One region of the Mesorhizobium sp. 1B3 genome, then DNA from elsewhere that is predicted to be linked to it. Evidence: predicted binding sites of a transcription regulator. Region 1 holds the regulator's gene; each other region holds the start of a gene.

Region 1 (2,186 bases):
CCCAGGACTACATCACCGGCCGCTTCGGCTGAGCCGGCGACGGGTTGCGGCGGACACACTTACGAGGACGTAAACATGGCCCAACATACGGTCAGGTCATTCGACGAGGAACTCGGCCACATCGACCGGCTGATCCGCGACATGGGCGATCTCGGCGGCGCGATGGTGAAAGGTTCGATCAAGGCACTGCTCGCTTCCGACACCGCGCTCGCCCAGCGCGTCATTTCCGACGATGCGGTGATGGACGCCAAGCAGCGCGAGCTCGACGAGCGTGCCATCACCATCATCGCCAAGCGCCAGCCCATGGCGCAGGATCTGAGGGCCGTGGTCGGCGCCATCCGCATGGCTGCCGATCTCGAACGGGTCGGCGATCTCGCCAAGAACATCGCCAAGCGGGTCGGTGCGGTCGGCCAGAGCGTCATGCCGCGCGGGCTGTCGCATTCCATCGAGGCGATGTCGGCGCTGGTGCTCGTCCAGGTCAACGCCGTGGTCGAGCACTATGTGGCGCGCGACACGCAGGCGCTGGTGAAGCTGCGCGCCGACGACGAGAAGATCGACATCCAGTACACGGCCATTTTCCGCGAACTCCTCACCTACATGATGGAGGATCCGCGCAACATCACGGCCTGCACGCATCTGCTCTTCTGCGCGAAGAATCTGGAGCGGATCGGCGATCACGTCACCAATATCGCCGAGAACGCCTATTATGTGATGACGGGTGAGCAATTGCCGGTGCAGCGCCCCAAGCTCGACGAGACATCGCAGATCGCGCTCGCCGAATAATCCCTTCCAAGCAGGTTTCTGTCGGAAAAACGTCGGCCACTTTTTCGAAACCTGCTTAGCCCACGGAGGCCAAGGACGGATGATTGCACCCAAGATCATGGTCGTCGAGGACGAGGAGCCGCTTTGCGTTCTCCTGCGCTACAATCTCGAAGCCGAGGGTTATCAGGTGGAGGTCGTCACGCGCGGCGACGAAGCCGAGCTTCGCCTTCAGGAAAACGTGCCCGACCTCCTGGTACTCGATTGGATGGTGCCGGCCGTCTCCGGCATCGAGCTCTGCCGTCGGCTCAGGATGCGGCCGGAGACCGAGCGGCTGCCGATCATCATGCTGACGGCGCGCGGCGAGGAAAGCGACCGCGTGCGCGGCCTCTCCACCGGCGCCGACGACTATCTGGTCAAGCCCTTCTCGACGCCTGAATTCATCGCGCGGGTGCGGGCGCTGCTGCGCCGGGCCAAGCCCGAAGTGCTGTCGACCGTGCTCAAGGTGGGCGACATCGTGCTCGACCGCGAGTCGCACCGCGTCTACCGCAAGAAAAGCGAGATCAAGCTCGGCCCGACCGAGTTCCGGCTGCTGGAATTCATGATGCAGCATCCCGGCCGCGTCTTCTCGCGCAGCCAGCTTCTCGACAATGTCTGGGGCGAGACGATCTACATCGACGAGCGCACCGTGGACGTCCATGTCGGGCGGTTGCGCAAGGCAGTGAACACGCCGCGCGCGCCCGACGTCATCCGCACCATCCGCGGCGCCGGCTACGCCATCAACGAGGCGTAGACGATCCTTCTTGTCCGGCGCTCGAAAACCCCTCATCCGACCTCGCTTCGCGAGGCTCGTTGACTCCCGAATAATACTTATACAATATAACAATTGGCGCGGGGGCGGCTGCCGCCATCCGCTCAATCGGGAGGACTGGCATGAAAAGATTCATTCGCGCGGCGGCTGCCGCCACCTTCTTGCTTCCCTTGCTGGCCGGGGCGGCCAGCGCCGACGTCACGATCGGCGTCACCGTCTCGTCGACCGGACCGGGAGCGGCGCTCGGCATTCCGCTCAAGAACTCCGTCGAGCTGTGGCCCAGTGAAATCGACGGCGAAAAACTCAACGTCATCGTGCTCGATGACGCGGGTGACCCGTCGGTCGCGACCACCAATGCAAGGCGCTTCGCCAATGACGACAAGGTCGACGTCATCATCGGCTCGGCGCTCACTCCGGCATCCATCGCTGTCTCCAGCGTGGCGACCGAAACCGGCACGCCGCACCTCGCCTGCTCGCCGGTGCCGCCCAATGTCGCCGGCGCCAAATGGACGTTCGTGTTGCCGCAGGCCGCCGATCTCATCGCCCGCACCCTCTTCGCCAGGATGCAGAAGGATGGGGTGAAGAATGTCGGCTATATCGGCTTCTCCGATTCCTA
Region 2 (2,186 bases), on a different contig from region 1:
GCGCAGGAACATCGGAGCCGAGAGGATCACCGCGATGTGCTCGGGACCGAACCCCTTCGCCTCCAGCCAGAGCGGAAAATAGGGAAGATGCATCCCCTGCGGAACGAACAGGAAAGCGAAAACGAGCGACATGCGCAGCTCGAAATGGCGTGGTTTGACGAGTTGTTCGGGCGAGAGCGGCGGGAGCGAGGGCAAAGGACATTCCGGGAAGGATGCCGGCCTTGTTGCTGACCGGCACGAAACCTTCGATACCACGCCCGGTAGCGGATCGGAATGTCCTGGTCCAATCGGTTGGCGGGCCTGCCATTCAGGCGGCGACGGCCTTGCCTTCGATCACCACGGGCACGAACGGTTCGGGCATGTTCCCCGGTCGCGCCGCCGATTCGGTCCAGCGCAGGATCTCCATCGATCCATCGAAATTTTCCACCACAGCGGTGCAGCTCTCCACCCAGTCACCCGTGTTGATGTAGCGGACGTCTCCGATCTCCTCCATTGCCGCGTGATGGATATGCCCGCAGATGACGCCATCGACCCCCGCATTGCTGGCCTGCTCGGCGACGATCGCCTGGAAAGCGCTGATGAAATTCACCGCCCGCTTCACGGTCACCTTCGCCCAGGACGAGAACGACCAATAAGGCAGATCGAGCGTCCGCCGGACACGGCCCACCACACGGTTGACCACGATTGCGAGATCGTAGGCCTTATCGCCGAGATAGGCGAGCCAGCGCACATTGTGGACGATGGCGTCGAACTGGTCGCCATGGATGACGAGATAACGGCGCCCATCCGCCGCGACATGGATCATCTGGTCGGCAACCTCGATGCCGCCGAAATGCCTACCCTGGAAGTCCCGCAGGAATTCGTCGTGATTGCCCGCGATATAGATGACCTTCGCGCCCTTGCGCGCCTTGCGCAGCAGCTTCTGGACTACGTCATTGTGCGATTGAGGCCAGTGCCAGGAGCGGCGCAGCCGCCAGCCGTCGACAATATCGCCGACGAGATAGATGGTTTCCGCTTCGTGGACGCGAAGGAAATCGATCAGATAATCGGCCTTGGCGATCTTCGAACCGAGGTGGACATCCGAGATGAAGAGCGTTCGAACTTTGCGCGGGGCAGTGCCGGACATGGGCTGATCCAAGGCTTGTCTTCGACCTGCCTATGCGCCGATTCATGCTACAGGCGTATGACGGTTGCGGATCGGTTCGGACGCGGGCTAGGTTGCTCCTGTGTTTTGAAAGGACTTACGACATGGACCTGGGGATCAAGGGCAAGAATGCGATCGTCTGCGCCTCCAGCAAAGGGCTCGGCCGTGGCTGCGCGATGGGCCTGGCCGAGGCCGGTTGCAATCTTGTCGTCAATGGGCGTGATGCGACGGTGCTGGCAAGGACAGCGGCCGAACTGCGCGAGCTCTACAAGGTCGATGTGATCGAGATCGCCGGCGACGTGGCTCAGCCAGGCGTGCAAAAGGCGATGCTTGCCGCCCTCCCCGCTCCCGATATCCTCGTCAACAACAATGGCGGTCCGCCGCCCAAGGATTTCCGCGAGCTCGACCGGCAGGCAATTCTCGACGGGGTGATGAAGAACATGATCACCCCGATCGAGCTCGTCAAAGCGGTGGTCGACGGCATGGCCGAACGCGGCTTCGGCCGCATCGTCAACATAACCTCGCTGTCCGTCTATGTTCCGATCGAAGGCCTGGACGTTTCCTCGGGCGCACGCGCCGGATTGACCGCCTTCCTCGCCGGAATCGCGCGCACCGTGGCGAGCCGCAACGTGACGATCAACAATCTGTTGCCGGGCAAACTGGACACCGATCGCCTGCGTGGGGCCTTTCAAGGCAACACCTCGGCCGAGGAACACCATGCGCGTCTGATCGCGGATATTCCAGCCAGGCGCCTGGGCACGCCGGAGGAGTTCGGGCAGATCTGCGCGTTCCTCTGCTCCGTACATGCCGGATACCTGACCGGGCAAAACATCCCGGTTGACGGCGGGGCCTATGTAAGCGCCTTCTGAAACGAGCTTTTTCGCGACCCCTCGCGAATCCACGATTGCTATAGACACCGCGCAAGGCTGGCTCCTTCGCCGGCCGACGAGGACGACAAAGGGACGGGTGGCCCGGGAATGAACGCCGAAACCAAGCAACAACGCTCCGACCTCGATGAGGCCGCTCTTTTCTTCCACAAATA
Region 3 (2,186 bases), on a different contig from region 1:
AGTTCGACCCTGACGCCCTCGTTTTCGAGGATGTCCTTGATCGCCGCCGAGACATCCTCATCCTCGCGCGCGATCAGCCGCGTTCCCTTCTCTATGACCGTGACCTCGCTGCCGAAGCGGCGGAACATCTGAGCGAATTCAAGTGAGATATAGCTGCCTCCGGCGATCACGAGATGGCGCGGCAATTGGTCGAGATCCATCATGGAGGAGTTGGTGAGGTAGTCGATGTCGCCGACACCCGGCAGGTCGGGGACCGATGCCCGCCCACCGACATTCAGGAAGATCCTGTCCGCCGAAAGCAGTTCGTCGCAGACACGAATATCATGGGCACTCTCGAAGCGGGCGTGCCCGCGATAAAGCGTGCAATTCGCCATGCCGCCGATCCAAGTCTCGAGATTGCCGCGCGCGTCGTTCGACACCTTGTCCTTGCGAGCCTTGACGGCCTTCATGTCGATGCCGACATGGCCGGCCAGCGTCACGCCGTAGTCCGCGGCGCGATGCGCGAGGTGAGCGGCATAGGCGCTCGCCACCATGGCCTTGGTCGGCATGCAGCCGGTGTTGACGCAAGTGCCGCCGACCAGCTTGCGCTCAACGAGTGCGACACTCATGCCAGCCTCGCTGAGGCGACCGGCGAGAGGCGGCCCGGCCTGTCCGGCCCCGACGATAATGGCATCGAACTTCATGACACGGCCCCCACGATCAACAGCGCTCCCAGGATCGCCACGGCGTCTTCGATCAGCGCCGCCGGACGGTCCCGGCCAAAGGCCAGCGCCATGCGCGCCCTCGCCTCGGCGCCACCATAGGTGCCGAGCACCGCTCCGATCGCTCCGGCGACCAGCCCGCCGACGGTCAGTCCCGCCCCGGCGCCGATCACCGCACCGGACAGCCCGCCGGCCACGATGCGGGCGCCGAACTGCTGAGGCACCTTGCGGCTCGGCGTCGACGGCAATTGGTCCGCGATCAGCTCGGCGATTGCCGCTATGGAAAGCACGGCAACGGCGATCCAGTGGCCCATGAAAGCGGCCCAGCTTCCTCCTACCGGCACCCAGCCGAGATAAGCGCCCCAGCTTACGGCAGCCGGGGCCGTCATAGTCCGCAGGCCTGCGACTATACCTATCAATAATGCAAGCAGATAAAGCGACATTTCGATCCCCTCGGTGGACCTCGGCTGCTTGACGCCAAGGCGCAGGGATCGTCCACGATCCCTGGAGCTTCCGCAAGGGTACCTGTCACATGACTTTCACGCGCCGTCGCTACCCAGCCGGCTCAACTGCAATGGGGTGATTCATGGCCTTCGAAACGAACGACGCCTTTGCCGAAACCTTCACCGAGACCGGCAAGGCGGCGCCACCACGTTACCTCGGCATCCGCTTCGACATGTCCGGCAGGTTTCTGCCAACCCCAGGCAATACGGTGGTCAGCCATGTCGTGGCGGGATCACCCACCCAAGCCGCGCTCGAGCGCGTCAGACAGGCATTGATCGACCTGCCCCATGGCGATCGTTTCGCCTACACGCCCGTTTCCAGCTACCATATGACGATCTTTCAGGGCACGGTCGAAGGCCGACGTCAGCGCGGCTTCTGGCCCGAAGGGGTGTCCGCGGATGTTCCGATCGAGGAGACTACGAGATTTTTTCTCGAGCGGCTGGAAGGTTTCCCGCCAGCTCCGCCCTTCCGGATGAAGCCCGCTGCGGTTACGCCGCTCGGGCTCGTCGTGACCGGCGCAACCGACGAAGACGAACGCGTGTTGCGCAGGCTGCGCGACGACTTGACGGTGCCCTTCGGCTATCGCCATCCCGACCACGACAGCTACAGGTTCCACATCACTCTGGCCTACCCTAAGACCTGGCTGCCGGCCGGAGCGGAAGAGGCCTATCTTCCGGCGCTGGTCAGGCTGACGGATTCCTTGATCGAAGAACTCGAGATGATCGAGCTCGACGCCCCCGCTTTCTGCGTGTTTCCCGATATGACCGAATTCCGTCCGCTCAAAATCCTTGCGCGGTGAACGCCGCTTGGCTGTGGCCCAAAAGGAGATTTGAGTTCCCCGGCCTCCTGTAAAGGCACGAGGATCGAGGAATTTTCGTCCCCACATACCCGCTTTTGGAGCATGAGATTTCTATGGGCGTCGATTTGGCAGAGGCCGCCGCCTTGTCCCGTTCGGCGGCGGGCCTAGATTAGCAGCCAATT

What was found. The regulator PhoB, encoded in region 1, activates phosphate uptake and scavenging genes when phosphate is short. The targets are predictions, from matches to a motif close to TGTCATNNANCTGTCAT.
Region 2: ACCO56_RS14500 (UDP-2,3-diacylglucosamine diphosphatase) is a predicted target of PhoB. The motif match lies at 1,173-1,189, and genes of this name have one in related genera.
Region 3: ACCO56_RS06555 (DUF1868 domain-containing protein) is a predicted target of PhoB. The motif match lies at 1,228-1,244, and genes of this name have one in related genera.

The regions. Positions count from the first base shown of each region.
Region 1 covers NZ_JBJHDO010000024.1:32,230-34,415, forward strand. The annotation lists gene pstB (phosphate ABC transporter ATP-binding protein PstB) at 1-32, shown strand, start outside; gene phoU (phosphate signaling complex protein PhoU) at 76-783, shown strand; gene phoB (phosphate regulon transcriptional regulator PhoB) at 863-1,552, shown strand; gene ACCO56_RS32560 (ABC transporter substrate-binding protein) at 1,693-2,186, shown strand, end outside.
Region 2 covers NZ_JBJHDO010000004.1:536,552-538,737, forward strand. The annotation lists gene ACCO56_RS14495 (MFS transporter) at 1-132, opposite strand, end outside; gene ACCO56_RS14500 (UDP-2,3-diacylglucosamine diphosphatase) at 308-1,126, opposite strand; gene ACCO56_RS14505 (SDR family oxidoreductase) at 1,249-2,013, shown strand; gene ACCO56_RS14510 (NADP-dependent malic enzyme) at 2,122-2,186, shown strand, end outside.
Region 3 covers NZ_JBJHDO010000002.1:312,078-314,263, reverse strand. The annotation lists gene ACCO56_RS06565 (FAD-containing oxidoreductase) at 1-683, opposite strand, end outside; gene ACCO56_RS06560 (DUF4126 domain-containing protein) at 680-1,144, opposite strand; gene ACCO56_RS06555 (DUF1868 domain-containing protein) at 1,288-2,004, shown strand.